Linked DNA regions of Pyxidicoccus xibeiensis. The main gene of each other region encodes a partner of the protein of the gene in region 2 in a complex. Links are inferred from orthologs where the notes say so. Each region holds a gene or a part of one and is shown on either strand. Other genes may lie near its edges.

Region 1 (11,346 bases), on a different replicon or contig from region 2:
CCCAGGACACCTCGTGGCCGGCGCCCTCCAGGTACCGGCGCAGCGTGCCGGCCACCGCGGCGGAGGGCTCGGCCAGGAGCACGGAGGACATCAGACCTCCATGACCTCCTTCTCCTTCTTCTTCACGATGTCGTCCACCTGGGAGATGCCGGCATCGGTCTGCTTCTGGACGACCTCGGTGATGCGCTTGTGGTCGTCCTCGGTGATCTTCTTGTCCTTCAGCTGGACCTTGAGCGCCTCGTTGGCATCGCGGCGGACGTTGCGGATGGCGACCTTGTGGTCCTCACCCTTCGTCTTCACCTGCTTGGCGATGTCCTTGCGGCGCTCCTCGGTGAGCGGCGGGAAGGGCAGGCGAATCATCTCCCCGTCGTTCATCGGGTTGATGCCGAGGTTGGCCTCGCGCAGCGCCTTCTCGATTTCCTTCAGGACGCTCTTCTCCCACGGCTTGATGGTGATGAGCCGGGGCTCGGGGGAGTTGACGCTGGCCACGCCCGACAGCGGGGTCGGCGTGCCGTAGTAGTCCACCCGGATGCCGTCCAGGATGGCGGTGCTGGCGCGCCCGGTGCGCACCTTCTGCAGCTCGCGGCGCAGGTCCTCGAGCGTCTTGTCGATGCGGCCCTTCAGTTCGGCGACGACGTCTCCACTCATTGCGGTCTCTCCTTGAGTGCTTGCCGGCGGCGTGCGTCCGGGCTCAGGCCCAGACAGTCTCGGTACCGCCCACCAGCGTACCAATCTCCCCGTTGCCCAGCACCGCGCGGCCGATGTTCCCACGCACGGTCATGTCGAAGACGATGAGGGGAAGCTTGTTGTCCATGCACAGCGAGATGGCCGTGGAGTCCATCACATTGAGGTTCTGCCGCAGCACATCCATGTACGTCAGCGCGCGGTAGCGGCGCGCGGTGGGGTCCTTCTTCGGGTCGGCGCTGTAGATGCCGTCCACCTTCGTCGCCTTGAGGATGACGTTGGCGTTGATTTCCATGGCGCGCAGCGAGGCGGCGGTGTCCGTCGTGAAGTACGGGTTGCCGGTGCCCGCGGCGAAGATGACGACGCGGCCCTTCTCCAGGTGGCGCACCGCGCGCCGGCGGATGTAGGGCTCGGCAATCTGCTCCATCTTGATGGCCGACAGCACCCGCGTGTGCATGCCCTTCTTCTCCAGGGCGTCCTGCATGGCCATGGAGTTGATGCAGGTGGCCAGCATCCCCATGTAGTCCGCGCTGGCGCGGTCCATGCCCTCGGTGGCGCCCGCGACGCCGCGGAAGATGTTGCCGCCGCCGATGACGAGGGCCACCTCCACGCCGGCCTGCACCACCTCGATGACCTCCTCCGCGATGGCGGTGAGCGTGGGCGGATGGATGCCGTACTTCCCTTCGCCCATCAGGGCCTCGCCCGAGAGCTTGAGGAGGATGCGCTTGTAACGGAGGGGGCTCTTGGTGTCGGAGGACATGCGCCACCGCTTGTATCCCCCGTCCCGCGCTCGATCAACGGCCGAGTCGGCTTCCCCACCCCGCATCGTCCGCTGTCGGTCGCACGGGCGGGGTCCGCCCGCAAAGGCGAGGGCCGCGTCGCCCGGCTCCCCCTGGGGGTACCCGTGCGCGCGGCCCTCACTCCTGCCGTCGTCCTGCCTCATGGCCCCCGAACAGGGGCCGCCGGCACTACGCCTGGCCCAGCGTCTTGGCGACCTCGGCGGCGAGGTCGTCCTTCTGCTTGGCGATGCCCTCGCCGACCTCGTACCGGACGAAGCGGCGCACGGTGACCTTCTCGCCAATCTTCGCGGCGCGCTCGGTGATCATCTCACCGACCTTCTTCTTGTCGTCCTTCACCCAGAGCTGGTCCACGAGGCAGACGCCCTCGTAGTACTTCTCCATCTTCCCGACGAGAATCTTGTCCAGCATCGCCTCGGGCTTGCCCTGCTGCTTGAGCAGCTCGCGCTGGATTTCCTTCTCCTTGTCCAGGTTGTCCGTCGGCACTTCCTCGCGGCGGACGTACTTGGGGCTGGCCGCGGCAACCTGCATGGCCACGTCCTTCACCAGGTCCTGGAAGTCCGGGTTGCGGGCGACGAAGTCCGTCTCGCAGTTGACCTCGACGATGACGCCGATGCGGCCACCGTGGAGGTAGGTGCCGATGAGGCCCTCCGAGGCCACGCGGCCTTCCTTGCCGGCCTGACGGGAGATGCCCTTCTTGCGCAGCCACTCCTCGGCCTTCGCGAAGTCACCGGCGCTCTCGGCGAGCGCCTTCTTGCAGTCCATCAAGCCCGCGCCGGTCCGCTCGCGGAGCTCCTTCACCATCTGGGCGCTGACCTCGGCCATTGTCGTCTCCAGGCTCCGCCGCTACGTGGGCGCCAGGCGCCGGGCGGAGCATTGGGGTTGAAAAAGGGGTACGTCGCTACACGGGAAACACAGACGGCCGGGTAGCAGGCGTTTCTGACGCCACCCGGCCGCCTCGAAGCAGGTGAGGAAGGGACGACTACTCGGCCGCGGGGGCCTCGCCGCCACCCTCGGCACCACCCTCGGCGGCCGGCTGCTCGGCGGCGACGGGGGCGCCCTTCATCTCCACGAGAGGACCGCGGCGCTCGCCGCCACGGTCACCACCGCGGTCACCGCCACGGCGGTCGTCGCGGCGGTCGCCACGGCGCGGGCCCCGGCGGTCATCGCGGCGGTCGCCACGGTCGTCACGGCCCTCGCGCTCCTCCTGCTCGTCGCGGTCGGCGGCGCCCGAGGCGCGGTAGCGGGCCGCACCCTCGAGGCAGGCCTCGGCGATCTTCGAGGTGAAGAGCTTGATGGAGCGGATGGCGTCGTCGTTGCCCGGAATCACGAAGTCGATGCCGTCCGGATCGCAGTTCGTGTCGACCAGGCCGATGACCGGGATGCCGAGGCGGCTCGCCTCGTGGATGGCGATGTGCTCCTTCTTCGGGTCGATGACGAAGACGCAGCGGGGCAGCTTCGACATCTCCTTCACGCCGCCCAGGTTCTTCTCCAGCTTCTCGCGCTCACGCTCGAGCTGGGCGACCTCCTTCTTGGGAAGGCGGTCGAACGTCCCGTCCTCGGACATCTTCTCCAGCGTCTTCAGCCGGTCGATGCCCTGCTTGATGGTCTTGAAGTTGGTCAGCGTGCCGCCCAGCCATCGGCTGGTGACGAAGAACTGACCGGCGCGCGCGGCCTCCTCGCGGATGACGTCCTGCGCCTGCTTCTTGGTGCCCACGAAGAGCACCGAGCCACCACGCGCGGTGATGTCCGCCACGAAGCGGAACGCCGAGCGGGCCATGTTGACCGTCTTCTGCAGGTCGATGATGTAGATGCCGTTGCGGGCACCGAAGATGTAGGGCTTCATCTTCGGGTTCCAGCGCTTGGTCTGGTGGCCGAAGTGAACACCGGCCTCCAGCAGCTGCCGCATCGTGATGCCGCTCGTGGCGGCCATCGCCTGTCCCTGCGTCTGCGTGTCCTGCGTTTCCATGTGAGTCTCTCTCCGGTTGTCGTCCGCCACGCTCGTCATGCTCCAGTCGTGACGACCGGGGGGAGTCCCTCTCCGAGGAGAGGCCCTCCACCCACGGAGGCACCGGCGACCGGCACGAGCGTGTGTGTAGTGGTTGCTACGAGGGTGAAATACTCCCTCACCCCATACCCAGGGGCCGGGGGTCCTTAACAGAACCCTTCCGCACGGCGCAAGCTTCACGGCACGGGGAGTGCCAGTGCGGACGGACAGCGCCTGCCTGCCCTCCGGGCCGCAGGGCACACCCCACTTGGCAGGGTGGACGCCAGAAACACCACCGGCGCGGTAGCCGCCCCCTGGCGAGGGGACGACGCCGCGCCGGCGTCCTGCCACCTGGGCGTCCAGGGGGGCCTTCGCCTAGGCGTTGGCCTCCGCGGCACCGTGGCACTTCTTGTACTTGCGACCGCTGCCGCAGGGGCACGGGTCGTTGCGGCCCACGCGGGGGCCGTCCGACTTGGCGGCCGCCGGCCGGGCCGCCGCGGCGACGGAGGCCTCGTCCAGCTTGCCATCCGCGGTGCCGCGCCCCTCCACCGCGCGCTTCTGCTGCTGCGCGAGCTGGCGCTGGATACGGGCGGCCTCCTCCGCGGCGTTGCTCGCGGAGCGGGGCTGGACCTGCATGAGCTGGGTGACGAACTGGGCCTTGATGGCGGAGAGCATCTGGATGAAGCCCTGGTAGCCCTCCTTCTTGTACTCCTGCTTCGGGTCCTTCTGGCCATAGCCGCGCAGGCCGATGCCCTGGCGCAGGTGGTCCATGGCCAGCAGGTGGTCCTTCCAGAGCCGGTCGATGGTCGCCAGGTAGTTGTACTGGAGGAAGCGCATGAAGTTCTCGCCGAACTCCTCCTCGCGCGCCTTGAAGACCTTCTCCGCCGCCTTGTAGATGTGCTCCTGGAGCTCCTCGCGGCTGCCCACGCCCTCGAAGCCCATCTCCAGGTTGAAGGTGTCCTTCACGCCCTGCTGCAGCGCGGACATGTCCCAGCCGTCCACGCCGCGGGTGGGCGCGTACGTGTCCGTGAGGGACACGATGGCGTCCTCCATGGAGTCCAGCACCAGCTCGCGGAAGTCGTCCCAGCTCACCGTCCGCTCGGAGCGGCTCTTCACGCGAGTCTTGGGGTCCTCCGTGTACTCCACCAGCGGCACGCCTGCGCCGGCGGCCAGCACCTGGCGGCGCAGCTTGTAGATGGTGCGCCGCTGCTGGTTCATCACATCGTCGTACTCGAGCAGATTCTTGCGGATGTCGAAGTTGTGGCCCTCGACGCGCTTCTGGGCGCCCTCAATCGCACGCGACAGCCACACGTGCTCGATGACCTCGCCCTCCTCCATGCCCAGCCGCTCCATCAGGCCCTGGATGCGCTCGGACCCGAAGATGCGCATCAGGTCGTCCTCGAGCGACAGGAAGAAGCGGCTGGCGCCCGGGTCGCCCTGGCGGCCGGCGCGGCCACGCAGTTGGTTGTCCACGCGGCGCGACTCGTGGCGCTCGGTGCCGATGATGAACAGGCCTCCGGCCGCCATCACCTCCTCGCGCTCCTTCTTCGTCTGCTCCTCGAGCTTCACCTTGGTGTCGGCGAGCTTCTTCTCCCAGTCCGCCACGGCCTGCTGGTACGCCGTCAGGTCCGGCTGCCCCTCCGGGGTCAGCGGGGGCTGCTCGGGCGGCTCCGGCGGCGGGCCCACCTGCGCCTTGGCCATCACCTCCGCGTTGCCGCCCAGGAGGATGTCCGTGCCGCGGCCGGCCATGTTGGTGGAGATGGTGACGGCGCCCTTGCTGCCCGCCTGCGCGACGATGTCTGCCTCGCGCTGGTGCTGCTTGGCGTTCAGCACGTTGTGGGGGATGCCGCGCTTCTTGAGGAAGTTGGCCACCACCTCGCTCTTGGCGATGGACACCGTGCCCACCAGCACCGGCTGCCCCGCCTTGTGCAGCTCCTCAATCTGCGCCGCCACCGCCTCGAACTTCTCGCGCTCCGTCTTGTAGACCACGTCCTGCAGGTCCTTGCGGATGTTGGCGCGGTTGGTGGGGATGACGCGCACGTCGAGGTTGTAGATCTTCGCGAACTCCTCCGCCTCCGTGTCCGCGGTGCCCGTCATGCCGGACAGCTTGGAGTACATGCGGAAGTAGTTCTGGAACGAGATGGTCGCCAGCGTCTGGTTCTCGTTCTCGATCTTCACGCCCTCCTTGGCCTCGATGGCCTGGTGGAGGCCGTCCGACCAGCGGCGTCCCGGCATCTGCCGGCCGGTGAACTCGTCGACGATGACGACCTCGCCGTCCTTCACGACGTAGTCCTTGTCGCGCTTGTAGAGCGTGTGCGCGCGCAGGGCCTGGTCCACGTGGTGGAGCGTCTCGATTTCGCCCGGCTCGTACAGGTTTCCCACGCCCAGCCGCTTCTGGAGCTTCTCGATGCCCTCGTCCGTGAGGGACACGGCGCGGTGCTTCTCGTCCAGGGTGTAATCCTGGTCCGGCACCAGCCCGGGGATGACCTGGTCCACCCGGTAGTACTTGTCCGTGCTGTCCTCGGTGGGGCCGGAGATGATGAGCGGCGTGCGGGCCTCGTCGATGAGGATGGAGTCCACCTCGTCGACGATGGCGTAGTTCAGCTCGCGCTGGACGTAGTCCTGCAGGCGGAACTTCATGTTGTCGCGCAGGTAGTCGAAGCCGAACTCGTTGTTCTGCCCGTAGGTGATGTCCGAGCGGTACGCCTCCTGCCGCTGCTTGTCCGTCAGCTCGTGCAGGACGCAGCCCGTCGTCATGCCCAGGAAGCGGTAGACGCGCCCCATCCACTCCGCGTCGCGGCGGGCGAGGTAGTCGTTCACCGTCACCACGTGCACGCCACGCCCGGACAGCGCGTTGAGGTAGCAGGGCAGCGTCGCCGTCAGCGTCTTGCCTTCACCGGTGCGCATCTCCGCGATGCAGCCCTCGTGGAGGAACATGCCGCCGATGAGCTGCACGTCGTAGTGGCGCTGGCCGATGACGCGGCGCGCCGCCTCGCGGGTGATGGCGAAGGCCTCGAACAGCATGTCGTCCAGCGACCTGCCGTTCTGCACCTCCTGCTTCAGGCGCGCGGTCTCCTTCGCGAAGTCCTCGTCCTTGAGGGCCCGCATCCGGGTCTCCAGCTCGTTGACACGAGCCACCTTCCCGTGGGCCTTCTTGAGCTCGCGCTCATTCTTGGTCCCAATGAGCTTCTTCAGCGTCCATTCGATCATTCGGTCGGCTCTCTCGCGCCGGAGAATCCTCGAAGGACGGCGGCGAGTGAAGGGAAATCCCAGGAGATGTAAGGGAGAAACGGTTGGAAACCACGCGCGGCCTCCGAAACTTCCACTCGGACGGTCGCTCACCACGCAGCGGCTCAGAGTAAAGCGGAACCGAGCACACGCAATGTCCCCTACGCGAAATCAACGCCGCAGGCCGGGCGCCCCTTCTCCCCGAAACGCGCCCCGCCGCCCTGCCCGCCCCCAGGCCCCCGGCGGTCGCCCGGGCCCTGCCCCGGCGGGCAAGCAGCCTTCCCGGGCCGCGCCTCCCGCCCCCAGTCCCCGGGCTCCCGCCCGGGCGAAGGTGCCGCCCATGCCCTCGCAGACGCTGGCCGCGCGTCCAGGGCACTGGCTGTGGACCTGCCGTGCGGGCTTCGAGTCGCACCTCTACGAGGAGCTGGAGTGGGCGGGCGCGCACCCCCGCCTGCTCGGCGAGGCCCTGGTGGAGAGCGAGGCCGTCACCGGCCTCACCCCCGCCTTCGCGCGCGCCGGCTACCGCGTGGCCGTGACGCTGGCGGGACGCACGCCGGACGAGGTGGCGGAGGCCGCGGCGAAGGCCGTGCTCGCCCTGCCCGGCCGCTCGCCCTGGGTGGTGCAGGCCTTCACGCCGGACACGCCGCGCGGCAACGCGCTGACGGCGCCCGCGGAGGCGCTGGAGGCGGCGGTGCACGCCCGGCTCCCCTCGGAGCGGCTGGTGGAGGACGCGCAGCGGGCGCGCGAGTCGGGCGCCCTGGTGGTGGGCCTGTGCGTGGCGCCGGACGGGGTGACGGTGGTGGGCGCGGTGCACGCGCGCGAGGCGCTGTCCCTGGCGGCGGGCGGACGGCGGCGCATGAAGCGCGCCGGAGAGTCCCCCTCGCGCGCGGCCATGAAGCTGGAGGAGGCGCTCGACGGGCTGGCCTTCGAGCCCGGGCGCGGGGACGTCTGCGTGGACCTGGGCGCGGCGCCCGGCGGGTGGACGCAGCGACTGGTGGCGCGCGGCGCGCGGGTGGTGGCGGTGGACCCGGCGAAGCTGATGCCGGAGCTGGCCGCCAACCGGCGCGTCCAGCACGTGCAGCAGAGCGCCTTCGCCTACGCGCCCGACGAGCCGGTGGACTGGCTCTTCTGCGACATGGCCTGGCGGCCCCTGGAGGTGGCGCAGCTGCTGGCGAAGTGGGGCCGCAAGAACTGGGCGCGCCACCTGGTGGCCAACATCAAGCTGCCGATGAAGGACAAGAACCCCGTCCTGCTGCGCGTGCGCCACACCCTGACGGCGGAGGGAGGCTGGGAGGGCCTCACCGTCCGCCAGCTCTACCATGACCGGGACGAGGTGACGGTGACGGCCCACCGCATGAAGTGAAGCGCCTGCGCGGGGGCCCGGGACGCGCTACACAAGGGGCGCGATGCCCTACCCCCTCGACGACGCCACCGCCACCGCCCTCATCGCCCTGAACCCGTGGGTGCTCCAGCGCCACCGGGACGCGCCCGTGCAGGCCGCGGTGGAGCTGCTCCTCCAGGCGGAGCAGGCCCGCCGGGGCCACCCGGACGCGAAGACGGGCGCCCTCCAGGTGCCCGCCCTCACCCAGGGCAGCCTCCTGAAGGAGGAGTACGACTTGTCCACGCACGCGCACCACGACGGGTGGCGCGTGGGGGCCGTCATCGCCGACGTGCAGGGCATGATTCACGTCAACGCGCGCTTCGGCTTCGCCACCGGGGACGCGGTGCTGCGCGCGACCGCGGAGTCCCTCGCCGCGCAGTACCCCGGCGCGAAGGTGCTGCGCGTGCACCCGGACGCCTTCGCCGCGCTGCTGGTGCCCACCTCGCAGCTCACCGTGCGCGAGGACCTGGACGTCCCCACGCAGGAGCGCCTGGCCCGCGACGTGCGCCGCGTGCTGCCCGAGGGCACGCCCGACGCGGACGTGCCGGCGTGGACGGTGAGCCTGCTGGAGCTGACGGTGGATGCGCCCTCGCACTGGCAGGTGCTGGGGCCGCTGGTGTGGGCGGAGCTGGAGCGCACCCACGTCATGGTGCGAACCGGGCGCTCCAGCGGGCTGCAGCGCCGCCGCCTGCGCCTGGATGGCTTCGTCCCCGCGCCCGCCACGCCCTGAAGAGGACTCCGGGGGCAGGCGCGGAAAGAAGGCCGCGAGAGGAGGCTACTCCTCGAGGATGAACTTGCGCGGGTTCTGGGGAATCCCGTTGACGCGGACCTCATAGTGGAGGTGCGGGCCGGTGGAGCGGCCGGTGTTGCCGACGGCGGCGATGAGCGCGCCGCGCTTCACCTTGTCGCCGGCCTTCACCAGCATCTTCGCCAGGTGGCCGTAGCGCGTCTTGATGCCGTAGCCGTGGTCGATGACGAGCACGTTGCCGTAGCCGCCCTCGAGCCCCGCGAACACCACCGTGCCGTCCGACGGGGAGTAGATTTCCTTCCCGTGCGGCGCCGCGATGTCGATGCCGGCGTGCATGACGCGGTCGGCGGTGTACGGATCCAACCGCGAGCCGAAGTCGCTCGTCACCCAGCCGCGCGCGGGCCAGACGGACGGCGTGGAGGCCAAGAGCGACTTCTGGTCCTGGAAGTACGCCTGCAGCTCCTGGAGGCTCTGCTCCTGACGGGTGGCCTCCGCGCTCAGCCTGTCCAGCCGGCCCAGCAGCGCCTTGGGCGTCTCCGTGGTGGTGAGCTGGGTGAACTGGGTGGCCGTCGTCGGCGCCGTGGTGCCCGCCTCGGGCTCCGTGGGGCCCATGGCCAGGTTGCGCTGCGGGTCCGACAGCAGCGTCACCGCGCGCAGCTTCTGGTCGAACCGCTCCACCCTGTCCAGCGTGGAGCCGATGTGCTCGATGCGCTCGCGCACCGACTTGAGCTGCGAGCGCAGCGTGAGGTTCTCCTCACGGAGGATGCGGTTCTCCGAGGCGTCCGCCGCCACCTGGAAGTAGTGGATGCTCGCACCCGCCGACAGTCCCACCACCAACATCAGCCCCATCCCCACCTGCATGAGGAAGGACCGCTGGATGGTGTACCGCTTCACCGGAGCGTCATGATCCGGGATCACCATCAGTGTGAAGGACTTTTTCGCCACGGGACCGCTCCCCTGCTTTGCGTGGGACTTCTGGCGCGACAAGCTAAGTCGCTTGCTCTCGCGCAACACCTCCCCCCGCCACTCCACCCCCCCACTCCGTCTCCCAGAGGCGTTTCGCCGTTACTGGAAACGTTGGGGCAGCTACCATTCGCATTCCAAGAGTGTCAAGGTCAACAGACCCGATGGGCGAGTCTGTGGCCACTTGGAGTCAGCCCGGACTCAGGCTTCGACGCCCACCACGATGACGGTGATGTTGTCGTCCCCTCCCCGCTCGTTGGCGAAGTCGACGAGGCGCTTGGGCACCTCGTCCAGACTGCGCGCCTTGGACACCACGTCGTGGATTTCCCGGTCCTCGAGCATGTTGGCGAGGCCGTCCGAGCAGAGGAGGAAGACGTCACCGGGCTCGGACACCAGCCCCATCACGTCCACCTGCACCTCCTCCTCGAAGCCGACGGAGCGGGTGATGATGTTCTTGTAGCGGGAGTGCTTGGCCTCCTCGGGGGTAATCATCCCGGCCTTGATCTGCTCGTTGACCAGGGAGTGGTCCTCGGAGATCTGCTGGATGAGGTCGCCGCGGATGAGGTACGCCCGGCTGTCGCCCACGTGGGCGAAGAAGGCGTGCTCGTCGCGGACCACCAGGGAGATGACGGTGGTCCCCATGCCCGACAGCCGCGCGTCCTCCTGCGCGGCGGTGAAGATGGCCAGACAGGCCTTCTCCACGGCGGTGCGCAGGGACTCGGGGAGGGGCGAATCCTGGAGGTTGGGCACGGAGAGGAAGGGGTTGTCCTTCCCCTCCCGCGCTCTGCGCATCTCCTTGTCGATGGTCTCCACGGCGATGCGCGACGCGGTGCCACCGCCCGCGTGGCCGCCCATTCCGTCCGCGACGACATAGAGCTGCAGCTCGTCATCAATGAGGAAGCTGTCCTCATTGTGATTGCGCTTGCGCCCGACGTCCGTCAGGCCGGCGGAGACAATTTTGAGGCGGGAGGCCGCGGTCTGCCCTGCGGTGCTGGACACAGAGGGGATGCTATGTGAGGCCCAGGGATGGGGCAAGGACGCGAATGCGCTTGCCCCACATCAGTCCCTACGCAGTGCGTCGGAGACGCCCCCGGGAGCCCCCCTCCGGGCCGGTTTCCCGGCGGGCCCTCGGCGGCGGCGGGGGCGTGGTCAGCGAGCGGTTTGCCGAGCGCACCAGGGCTTCGGCAGCGCCCAGGGCCTCCCGGGTGACTTCGACGCCCGACATCATCCGCGCCAGCTCGCGGGTGCGCTCCGTCCCGGCCTCCAGCACCACCACCTCGGACACGGTGCGCTCGGCCTTGAGGCCCTTGCGGATGAGCAGGTGGGCGTCCGCGTAGGCCGCCACCTGGGGCAGGTGGGTGATGCAGAGCACCTGACGGTGGCTGCTCACCTCCTTGATCATCCGCCCCACCACGTCGGCGATGGCGCCGCTGACGCCCGCGTCGGCCTCGTCCAGGATGTACGAGCCGCAGCCGTCACTGTCCGCCAGGGCACGCTTGAGGGCCAGCAGCAGCCGGCTCGCCTCGCCACCGGAGGCCACCTTGGCCAGCGGACGCGC
Region 2 (10,774 bases):
GTCCGCAAGTGGCAAGCGCCGCGCGATCTAAAACTTGGATTCCTACCAACCCCTCATAACAACACGCTATTTCACCCGCAGTCACGGCGGCCTTCAAGCCCTCCGGGTGAGCACCTCGGGGCCATGGTCCGTGATGAGGACGGTGTGCTCGAAGTGGGCGGAGAGCTTGCCGTCCATCGTCACCGCCGTCCAGTCATCCTCGAGGATGGCCACCTCGTCGCTCCCCTGGTTCACCATGGGCTCCACCGCCAGGACCATCCCCGCCCTCAGCTTCATGCCCGAGCCTGGCTGCCCGTGGTTCGGCACCGAGGGCTGCTCGTGCAGCTTGCGGCCAATCCCATGGCCGGTGAAGCCCCGGGCGACCGAGTAGCCCCGCGCCTCCACGTGATGCTGCACCGCGTGGCCGATATCCCCCAGCCGGTTGCCCGGCCGCATGGCCTGGATGCCCTTGTGAAGCGCCTCCCGCGTGGCCTCCAGCAGCGCCCGGGCCTCGGCGCTCACCTTCCCCACCGGCACCGTCCTCGCCGCGTCCCCGAACCACCCGCGGTACACCACCCCGAAGTCGAGCTTCATCAGGTCGCCTTCGGCCAGTTTCCGCCGCTTGCTGGGGATGCCGTGCACCACCTCCTCGTTGACGGAGGCGCACAGCACGCAGGGGAAGCCCAGATACCCCTTGAAGGCCGGCCGCGCGCCCTTCTCGGCCGTGAGCTTCGCGGCCAGGGCGTCCAACTCCCAGGTCGTGACGCCCGGCGCCACGGCCGCCTCGAGCGCGTCCAGGACCTCACAGACGATTCGCCCCGCCTGCCGCATCAGGGCAATCTCGTCCCGGCTCTTGAGTTCCACGGCCATGGGTGTCCCGGGCCCACCCGGGCCCCGGAAGAAGGGGTGGCCAGCAGGAGGGAGCGCCGCAAGCGCCCCCTCCCCGTCCGCCTGCCCGGGTTCCGCTCAGCCCTTCCCGGCCGCGGCCTTGATTTCCTCGTAGATGCCCTCGGGCGAGCCGACGCCATCCACGCTCTTGAGCACGCCCTTCTTCGCGTAGAAGTCCTTCAGCGGCGCCGTTTCGGCGTCGTACTTCTGAAGGCGCCTCTCGATGACCTCGGGCATGTCGTCCGGCCGCTGGACGAGCCCCGTGTTGCACTTGTCGCAGTAGCCCGCCCGCTTCGGGGGGCTCTGGTACACGTGGTACACGCTGCCGTCCGTCGGGCACACGCGCCGGCCCGAGCCGCGCTCCACCAGCTTCGCGTGCGGCACCTCCAGGGAGATGACCGCGTCGAGCTGCTTGCCCAGCCGCGCCAGCATCTTGTCCAGCGCATCCGCCTGGCCGGGCGTCCGGGGGAAGCCATCCAGCACGAAGCCCTTGGCCACGTCCGGCTGCTTCAGGCGCTCCTCGACGATGCCGATGACAACCTCGTCGGGCACGTACTGGCCCGAGGCCATCAGCGGACCCGCGACCTTCCCCAGCTCCGTTCCATCCGCGACCGCCTTGCGGAGGATGTCACCGGTGGAGATCTGCGGGATCTGGAAGTCCGCATACAGCTTCTTCGCCTGCGTGCCCTTCCCCGCGTTCGGCGGCCCCAACAGGATCAGGTTCATGTGCTCCTCTCAGCTCCGAAGGAAGGCACAGAGGTCATCGGACACAAACCTCCGAGCGCCCCCCGTGTGCACCACCGAATAACCCCAGAACGACATTACCCTGGAACGACGAGGCGCCCCTCCCCGCGACGGGGAGAGGCGCCCGGATGATACGAGCGGTGACTCAGGCCGCCACGCGCACCCGGCCGCGGATGCGCGGGCCGCGCGGACCGGCGAAGCCCTCGTAGTTGCGGCTGATGAGGTGGCCCTCGATCTGCTGCACCGTGTCCAGCGCCACGCCCACGACAATCAGCAGCGCCGTGCCGCCGAAGGTGAAGTTCACCCCCAGCAGGCCGCTGATGATGGACGGAATCACGCAGATGACGGCCAGGTAGATGGCGCCGCCGAACGTGAGCCGGTTGAGCACGCGCTCGATGTACTCCGCCGTCTGGCGGCCCGGGCGGATGCCGGGGATGTAGCCACCCTGCTTCTTGATGTTGTCCGCCACGTCATCCGGCCGGAACGTCAGCGCCGTGTAGAAGTACGCGAAGAAGATGACCATCAGGACGAACAGCCCGTTGTAGATCCACAGGTTGCCCTCGATGGCGCGCTGGAAGTCCTGGAGGAACGGGAACCAGGTGCCCAGCGTCGCGGGGAAGGACAGGACCGCGCCGGCGAAGATGGGCGGAATCACGCCCGAGGTGTTCACCTTCATCGGGAAGTACGTCGCCTGGCCCGCGAACATCCGCCGCCCGGCCATCCGCTTGGCGTACTGGATGGGGATGCGCCGCATGCCCCGCTCCACGTAGACCACCGCGCCGATGATGAGGAGCATGAACACCAGCAGGGCCAGCACCTCGGCCACTGCGATGACCTCCTGACGGGTCAGGTCCAGCAGCGTCTTGGCACCCGGCAGCACTCCGGCCACGATGCCCGCGAAGATGATGAGCGAGATGCCGTTGCCGATGCCGCGCTCGGTGATGCGCTCACCCAGCCACATGATGAAGGCCGTGCCGGCCGTGAGGCTGATGACCGTCATGAAGGTGAACCAGGCGCTGTCGTCCGGGACGACCACCTGGTTGAAGCCGCTCTGGCCCCCGTCGGAGCGGCCGAGCGAGGCCAGCCACCGGGAGATGCCGATGCCCTGGACGACGGACAGGACGATGGTGCCGTAGCGCGTGTACTGGTTGATCTTCTGCCGTCCGCCGGCGCCCTCCTTCTGGAGGCGCTCGAGGCTGGGCACGACCACGGCCAGCAGCTGCATGATGATGGAGGCGCTGACGTACGGCATGATGCCCAGACCGAAGATGGACATCTGCTCCAGCGCGCCGCCGGAGAAGAGGTTGAACAGCGACACGAGGCCGCCCGATTGCTTCTGGGCGTCCATGAACGCGTTCATCGCCGCACGGTCCACACCGGGCGTGTTGATGAAGATGCCGATGCGATAGACGGCGAGCAGCAGGAGCGTGTACGCAAGACGGCTGCGCAGCTCCGCGATACGGAAGACGTTGGCGAAGGCGTTCAGAGCCACGGGGTAGCCATCCTCTTCGTGAGGGTTCTGCCAGGACGACAAAACGCCCCTGTTCCACGGACGGGAAAGGGGCGCAGAAGCCTACACAAGCGAAATGGCGCGCACCACCATCAAGTGATGCGCGCCGGACACGCTCAGGCCTTGGGCTGCCGGGGCGCCTTGACGCCCTTGCCGGCGTGCGCCTTGGCGGCCGCTTCCGGCTTGTGGGCCATCAGCGGGAGCTCTTCCACCGCGCCACCCGCCTGCTGGACGGCCGACTTCGCCGCCTCGGAGGCCTTGTGGACGCGGATGGTGACCTTCTTCGTCAGCCCGCCCTGCGCCAGCAGCTTCACGCCGTGGTAACGGCCCTTCACCAGGCCCGCCTGCTTCAGCGTCGCCTCGTCCACCGTGGCGCCCGCGTCGAAGTGCTGCTCGACGTCGGCCAGGTTCACCACCGCGTAGATGGTGCGGTTGGGCGAGTTGAAGCCGAACTTCGGGAGCCGGCGCTGCAGGGGGCTCTGGCCGCCCTCGAAGCCCTCGAACCGCATGTTGCCGGAACGAGCCTTCTGGCCCTTGCCACCGCGGCCGGCCGTCTTGCCCAGGCCGCTGCCCTGGCCGCGGCCCACGCGCTTCTTGCGGTGCCACGAGCGCGACGGACGCTTCAGATTGTTCAGAGTGCTCATCGTCTCAGTCCTCTCGTGACTCAGGCCTTCGACTGCTTGGCCTGGTACGCGCGCGCCCGTTCCTTCAGAGCGACCTTGCGCGGCTTGCGACGCTTCGGCGCCGGAGCCTCGCCGGAAACCGTCTCCAGGGTGACCAGATGCTTCACCTTGAACACCATGCCGCGCACCGCCGGCGTGTCCTTCAGGAGCCGCTCCTCACCAAACTTCTTCAGGCCCAGCCCGCGGATGGTGTCCAGCATCTCGCCGGACGCACCCGAAAAGCTCTTGACCAGCTTCACCTTGAGCGCCATGGACTAGCCCCTCTGCTCGCCGGCCAGCTTGGCCGCTTCGACGTCCTTGCCACGCAGGCGCGACACCTGCTCCGCGCTGCGCAGCATCTTCAGGCCCGCGACCGTCGCCTTCAGCACGTTGTGCGGATTGCGCGACCCCTGGCTCTTGGTCAGGATGTTGCGGATGCCCGCCGCCTCCAGCACCGCGCGAACCGCGCCGCCGGCGATGACGCCCGTACCCTGGCTGGCCGGCTTCAGGAGCACCCACCCGGCGCCGAAGTGCCCGAGCACCTCATGCGGGATGGTGTGACCCATCAGGGGCACCCGGAACAGGTTCTTCTTCGCGTTCTCGCCACCCTTGCGGATGGCCTCGGGGACCTCGTTGGCCTTGCCCAGGCCGACGCCCACGTGTCCGGCGCCGTCCCCCACCACCACCAGGGCGGCGAACGAGAAACGACGGCCGCCCTTCACGACCTTGGCCACGCGGTTGATGTTCACCACGCGGTCGGTGAGGTCCAGATCGTTCGGATTGATCGGAGTTGCCACTTGGGGGATTCCTTTCGAATTCTTAGAACTTCAGCCCGGCCTCGCGCGCGGCGTCGGCCACGGCGGCGATGCGCCCGTGATAGGGGAAGCCGTTGCGGTCGAACACCACCGCCTCGACGTTGGCGGCCTTGCACTTCTGCGCAATCAGGGTGCCCACCCGCTTCGCATCCGCCTTCTTGTCGCCCTCGTCCTGACCCTTCAGGTCCTTGGACAGCGACGAAGCGTACGCGAGCGTGCGGCCCGTGGAGTCGTCCACCACCTGGGCGTAGATGTGCTTGAGGCTCTTGTAGACCGTGAGCCGCGGCCGTTCGGTCGTCCCGGACAGCTTCTTGCGGATGCGGTTCTTCCTCTTGAGGCGCTGATCGATCTTCGTAGGCATGGCTGCTTCCTTTTCCGTCCGGCGGCGATGCGGCCTTCCGCCACCGGATGATGCCGCCAGGCCCCGAGGGCCCGGCGAATTTTGGAACACTCAGGACAGCCGGGACGACTAGGTCGTACCGGTCTTGCCCTCCTTGCGGCGGATGCGCTCCTCGGAGTACTTGATGCCCTTGCCCTTGTAGGGCTCGGGCGGACGCAGCGAGCGGATGTTCACCGCCGTGGCGCCCAGCACTTCCTTGTCCGCGGAGCGGAGCGTCAGACCCACCGTGGGAAGGCTGTCCTCGGTACGGGGCGCCTTGTCGACCTCGGCCGTCACACCCTCGGGGAGGTTGAAGACCACCGGGTGCGAGTAGCCCAGCGAGAAGTGGATGGCCTTGCCCTTCACCTCGGCGCGGAAACCGACGCCACGGATGTCCAGCTTCTTCTCGAAGCCCGTGGACACGCCCTTGGCGGCGTTCGCGAGGATGGTGCGGGTCAGGCCGTGCAGGCTGCGCGCCTCGCGGGAGTCATCCTCGCGCAGCACGTTCACCTGGCCGTCCTTGACCTCCACCTTGACCTTGGCGGGAAGCTTCACCGACAGCTTGCCCTTGGGGCCCTCGAAGTTCACCTGCTGGCCGGCGACGACGGCCTTCGTCTTGTCGCCGAGCTTGATCGCCAGTTTTCCAATCCGACTCATGGTTGCCTCGGTCCTGTCTGCCCGGGGGGCGCACCCTCGCGGGGCGCCACTCCTGGGCGGCTGGCTAGTAGACGGTGCAGAGCAGCTCGCCGCCGACCTTCTGCTTGCGAGCCTCGGAGTCCACCATGATGCCGCGCGAGGTGGAGAGGATGGAGACGCCCAGGCCGCCGAGAACCTGCGGAATCTCGCGCACCGCGACATAGCGGCGCAGACCGGGCTTCGACACGCGGCGGATGCCGGTGATGGCGGGGGCACGGTCCGGGCCGTACTTCAGCCCGACGACGATGTTGTTCTGCGGCTGGAGCTCCTCGACGGAGTACTCGCCGATGTAGCCCTCGTCCTTGAGGACCTTGATGATCTCGAGCTTGAGCTTCGAGTGGGGAATGACGACCTTGTCGTGCCGCGCGCGGGAGGCGTTGCGCAGGCGGGTCAGCATGTCGCCGACGGGGTCATTGACCGGCATGGGATACCTTCTCAGAGGCAGGGCCCCGTCAGGGTGCCCCGCGTTCGCAACCGCTCCGCCTGCCGGGCCCATCCCGGGGGTTCGCAGCGGCTGCCACTTCGTACAGCGGAACTTCGAGCGCGTGCTTCCTTCCGGGAGCACGCCCAGGGCGCCCTGCCTGCCCTCACGGGCCTGCCAGGCGCCCTGCCCTTCCGGCTACCAGGACGACTTGGTCACGCCGGTGATCTCACCGCGCAGCGCGCGGTGACGGAGGCAGATGCGGCACATCTTGAACTTGCGCAGGAAGGCGCGCGGCCGGCCGCACAGCGGGCAGCGGTTGTACTGGCGCACGGCGAACTTCGGCTTGCGCTTTGCCTGGGCAATCTTGGAGAGCTTGGCCATGTGTCGTGGAGTCCTTGGCTCGAGGCTTACTGGCGGAACGGCATGCCGAAGTGACGCATCAGCGCCAACCCCTGCTCGTCGTTCGCCGCGGTGGTGACGAAGCTGATGTTGAGCCCCTTCACCTTCTCGATCTGGTCGTAGTTGATCTCAGGGAAGATGATCTGCTCGCGCACGCCGAGCGTGTAGTTGCCCTTCCCGTCGAACGCCTTCGGGGACACGCCCTTGAAGTCACGCACGCGCGGCAGCGCCACGGTGATGAGGCGGTCCATGAACTCGTACATGCGCTCGCCGCGCAGCGTGACGGCGGCGCCGATGGCCTGGCCCTGACGCAGCTTGAAGTTGGCGATGGACTTGCGGGCGCGGGTGACGATGGGCTTCTGGCCGGTGATCGCCGCGAGCTGGTCGACCGCCGACTCCAGGATCTTGTTGTTGGCGAGCGCCTCGCCCAGACCCATGTTGACGACGATCTTCTCCAGGCGGGGAACCTGCATCGGGTTCTTGAGGCTCAGCTCCTTCATCAGGGCGGGGACGCCCTCCTTGAAGAAGCGGAGCTTCATGCGCGCCGGCTTGGACTCGAGGCCCTCCTCGATGTTCGCCGCGAAGCCAACCTTCTTGGCCTCTTCCTTCTTGCCGCGCTTCGCCTTCTTTTCCTTCTGATCGGCCTTCTTCTCGTCAGCCATTGTCCTGTCCTCTGCTTCGGGGCGCCGTCGTGGACCCAGCGCGCCCGATCAGTCCTTCATATGGAATCTGGAAACACCGCGAAGGTCCCGGATGCTCCCCGGGCCCTCAGTGCCTGCACGCCCGCCTGCCCCTCCACCCGGGTGGGCAAAGGGCGCGCATACATGCACCAACGCGGACACCTAGTCAATCAGCGCGTCGCAGCTCTTGCAGAACCGCTTCTTCTTGCCCTCTTCACCCTCGGTACGGAAGCCGACGCGCGTCGGCTTGTCGCACTTGGCGCACACCACCTGCACATTGGCCAGGGCGATGGTGCCGGGCTTCTCGACGATGCCACCCTCCGGGCTCTGCGGCGTCTTCTTCATGTGCCGCTTCACCAGGCGCAGGCCCTCGACCGTGACGCGCTCGGCGTCGCGATCAATCTTCAGCACCTTGCCGCGCTTGGTCGCCGTGGTCTTCTCGGAGGCCTCGGCCCCGGCCATGACCTGGACCGTATCTCCTACCTTCAGCTTCTGCATGGCTTCCTCTCTCTGGCTGCTCGCCGTCCGGCCTGCCGTCCTCTCAGAGGACCTCGGGCGCCAGCGAGATGATCTTCATGAACTTACGGGCGCGGAGCTCACGGGCCACCGGCCCGAAGATGCGCGTACCAATGGGCTCCATGTCCTTGTTGATGAGGACCGCGGAGTTGCCATCGAACTTGATGTAGCTGCCGTCGGGGCGACCCACCTCGCGCTTGGTGCGGACGATGACGGCCTTGGCCACGTCACCCTTCTTCACCTTCGAGTTGGGCAGCGCCTCGCGCACGGACACGACGATGACATCGCCGATGGACGCGTACTTGCGCTTCGAACCGCCGAGCACCTTGATGCAGAACACCTTCTTCGCGCCCGAGTTGTCGGCAACGTCGAGCACGCTCGTCATCTGAATCATCTGGGAATCTCCTGTCGCCGGTGACCACCCCGCGCCGCCTCACGGCCGCGCGGGAGAGGCGTGCGTGCTAGACGTTCTTGCTCTTCTCCAGCACCTCGACCACCCGCCACCGCTTGTCCTTCGAGGCAGGCTTGGTCTCGGCGATCCGGACCCGATCACCCTCGTTGATGGTGATCTTCTTGGGGTAGTCGTGGTCCTCCACGTGCGCCTTGTACTTCTCGCGCAGGCTCATGATCTTCCCGTACTTCGGGTGCGGAGCACGGCGCTGGACGGTCACGACAACCGTCTTCTGCATCTTGTTCGAGGTGACGATACCCACGCGCGTCTTGGGACGGCCACGGGTAGAGGTCTCGGGAGCGGACGTCTCGGTCGCTTCAGCCATCTTCGGTCTCACTGTCTCTCATGCACCCGGGCCTTCACGGCCCGGATGGCCTCACGTGCCCACGCCTGGCGGGAGCACGCTCGGGGATTGGTTTCTTCAGCCCTGCTTGGCCGCCGAGACCTTCTGGGTCAGGACGGTCAGGACGCGAGCCAGGTCGCGACGGTGCTGGGTACGCTCGGCCGGGTTGTCCAGCGAGCCGGTGCGCCGCTTCAGCTGGTCCTGGAACAGCGTCTCGCGCAGCTCCGCCGCACGCCGCTTCAGGTCCTCCGCGGACAGTTCCTTCAGTTCCTTCGCAGTCGCCATTTCAGTCTCCACATGCGCGCGGGAGCCTTCCCGTGAGGGCCGGCCCCCGCCGCTCGGTGCCTACTAGAGGCTCAGGTCCGCGCGGGTCACAATCTTCGTGAGCACCGGCAGCTTCGCCTGCGCCAGCTTCAGCGCCCCGGTGGCCACCTCGCGCGTCATCCCCTCCATCTCGTAGAGGATGCGCCCGGGCTTCACCACCGCGACGTAGTACTCCACGCCGCCCTTGCCGGTACCCATTCGGGTCTCGGCCGGCTTCTTGGTGATGGGCTTGTCCGGGAAGATACGAATCCAGATCTTGCCGCCGCGCTTCACGTGGCGGGTCATCGCGATACGGGCCGCCTCGATCTGCCGGGAGGTGATCCACCCCGGCTGCAGGCTCACCAGACCGTACTCACCGTAGGTCATGTCGCTGCCACGGTGAGCCGCGCCAGGCGTGCGGCCCTTGTGCATCTTTCGGTACTTGGTACGAGCAGGCTGAAGCATCGTCGCTGTCCTTGGCCGCCCTGTGCCGGAAGTCCCTCTCGGGAGCCCCCGGCGCGGGTGGGCTGATTACCGGTTGGAGGGCATGGGGGCCTGGCCACCCTTGCCCGGGAGGACCTCGCCCTTGCAGACCCAGACCTTGCAGCCAATCTTGCCGTAGGTCGTCTTGGCCTCGGCGAAGCCGTAGTCGATGTCCGCACGCAGGGTGTGCAGGGGCACGCGGCCCTCGCGGTACCACTCGTAGCGCGCCATCTCCGCGCCACCGAGGCGGCCCGAGCATGCCACGCGGATGCCCTTGGCGCCGAACTTCATCGCCGTCTGCAGGGCCTTCTTCATGGCGCGGCGGAACGCGATGCGGCGCTCGAGCTGGGTGGCGATGTTCTCGGCCACCAGCTGCGCGTCCGTCTCGGCCTTGCGGACCTCGACGATGTTCAGGAAGACCTCGTTCTTGGTGAACTGCTGCAGGTCCTTCTTCACCGTCTCGATGCCCGCGCCACGCTTGCCGATGACGATGCCCGGCCGCGCGGTGTGGACGTTGACCTTGACCTTGTTGGCCGCGCGCTCGATCTCCACCTTGGACACGCCCGCGTGGTTCAGCGACTTCTTCACGAACTCGCGGATGCGGATGTCCTCATGAAGCCACTGCGCGTAGTTCTTGTGCTCGAACCACTTGGAGTCCCAGGTCTTGATGACGCCGAGCCGGAACCCGATCGGATGAACTTTCTGTCCCAACGTGAATCTCCTTGAAGCGTCCGGGCGGGGCCCGACGGGTCCTTACTTCTTCGCCTCGGCCAGCACCAGATGGATGTGGGCGGTCTTCTTCTTGATGGGGGTCGCCCGGCCCATGGCGCGAGGCATGAAGCGGCGCTGGGTGGGCCCCTGGTCCACGGAGATGGTCTTCACGTAGAGCGTGTCCACGTCGACCTGCCCCTTGGACTTGTCCGTCGCGTTGGCCACGGCGCTCTTGATGAGCTTCTCCACCGGCTTGGCCGCGGCGCGCTTGGTGAACTTCAGAATGTTGAGGGCAGCCTCGACAGGCTTGCCCCGGATGAGCGCCGCAACGGTGGAAATCTTGCGGGGGCTCATGCGCAGGAAACGCAGATGTGCAGTCGACTCCATGGTGCTCTCCTCAGGCTCTCAGGCAAACCGCCAGGCTACTTGCCCGGGGCCTTGGCGACCTTCTTCTCCGCCGAGTGACCGCCGAACGTACGCGTCGGGGCGAACTCGCCGAGCTTGTGGCCCACCATGTTCTCCGTGACGAACACCGGGATGAACTTCTTCCCGTTGTGCACCGCGAAGGTGTGACCGACGAACTCCGGCAGGATCGTGGAACGACGCGACCACGTCTTCACGACCGCCTTCTTGTTCGTCTTGATCATGTCCTCGATCTTCTTGACGAGGAAGTCGTCGACGAACGGACCCTTCTTGATCGAACGAGCCATGACTTGGGAATCCTCTTACTGGCTGCGGGCGCCCTGGCGCCGGCCGCTCACGATGAACTTGTCAGTACGCTTGTTGGTGCG

Evidence for each region.
Region 1: the proteins of secY (region 2) and secA are in contact, whole or in part, in a crystal structure (PDB 3DIN), measured with the Thermotoga maritima proteins. The link is inferred for Pyxidicoccus xibeiensis from one-to-one orthologs. Residues at the interface, in WP_004081795.1 of Thermotoga maritima: Glu108, Gly109, Glu110, Glu111, Ala236, Glu237, Arg238, Arg239, Ile240, Thr241, Ile242, Gln243, Tyr244, Ala245, Arg246, Arg247, Val248, Thr249, Gly250, Arg251, Arg252, Val253, Tyr254, Gly256, Ala257, Ser258, Thr259, Tyr260, Leu261, Pro262; in WP_004082002.1 of Thermotoga maritima: Glu261, Ala262, Arg263, Lys300, Ala301, Arg302, Thr303, Ile304, Ile305, Leu323, Tyr324, Asp325, Pro326, Val329, Ser330, Tyr333, Ile336, Lys340, Phe345, Val349, Glu363, Phe364, Tyr374, Ser375, Gly376, Gly377, Glu393, Ile395, Thr482, Ser483.

What each region holds. Positions count from the first base shown.
Region 1 is NZ_JAJVKV010000005.1:399,571-410,916, reverse strand. Bases 3,644-7,024 are described here. They hold secA (preprotein translocase subunit SecA), read right to left. Parts: upstream 6,679-7,024; coding sequence 3,844-6,678; downstream 3,644-3,843. Also shown: LXT23_RS24245 (diguanylate cyclase), read right to left, coding at 1-91; frr (ribosome recycling factor), read right to left, coding at 91-648; pyrH (UMP kinase), read right to left, coding at 692-1,444; tsf (translation elongation factor Ts), read right to left, coding at 1,653-2,306; rpsB (30S ribosomal protein S2), read right to left, coding at 2,464-3,450; 23S rRNA (cytidine(2498)-2'-O)-methyltransferase RlmM, read left to right, coding at 7,037-8,059; LXT23_RS24210 (nucleotidyl cyclase domain-containing protein), read left to right, coding at 8,103-8,807; LXT23_RS24205 (M23 family metallopeptidase), read right to left, coding at 8,853-9,770; LXT23_RS24200 (Stp1/IreP family PP2C-type Ser/Thr phosphatase), read right to left, coding at 9,990-10,787; DNA repair protein RecN, read right to left, coding at 10,855-11,346. UniProt on the Escherichia coli protein: Required for protein export, interacts with the SecYEG preprotein conducting channel.
Region 2 is NZ_JAJVKV010000021.1:143,679-154,452, forward strand. The notes cover bases 931-3,739. They hold secY (preprotein translocase subunit SecY), read right to left. Parts: upstream 3,104-3,739; coding sequence 1,757-3,103; downstream 931-1,756. Other genes in these bases: LXT23_RS45545 (adenylate kinase), read right to left, coding at 946-1,593; rplO (50S ribosomal protein L15), read right to left, coding at 3,238-3,739. Outside these bases: map (type I methionyl aminopeptidase), read right to left, coding at 94-849; more of rplO, read right to left, coding at 3,740-3,765; rpmD (50S ribosomal protein L30), read right to left, coding at 3,786-4,055; rpsE (30S ribosomal protein S5), read right to left, coding at 4,059-4,580; rplR (50S ribosomal protein L18), read right to left, coding at 4,603-4,959; rplF (50S ribosomal protein L6), read right to left, coding at 5,068-5,634; rpsH (30S ribosomal protein S8), read right to left, coding at 5,699-6,097; LXT23_RS45585 (type Z 30S ribosomal protein S14), read right to left, coding at 6,293-6,478; rplE (50S ribosomal protein L5), read right to left, coding at 6,505-7,158; rplX (50S ribosomal protein L24), read right to left, coding at 7,339-7,674; rplN (50S ribosomal protein L14), read right to left, coding at 7,718-8,086; rpsQ (30S ribosomal protein S17), read right to left, coding at 8,154-8,480; rpmC (50S ribosomal protein L29), read right to left, coding at 8,565-8,783; rplP (50S ribosomal protein L16), read right to left, coding at 8,835-9,254; rpsC (30S ribosomal protein S3), read right to left, coding at 9,321-9,983; rplV (50S ribosomal protein L22), read right to left, coding at 10,026-10,370; and 2 more genes. UniProt on the Escherichia coli protein: The central subunit of the protein translocation channel SecYEG. Consists of two halves formed by TMs 1-5 and 6-10.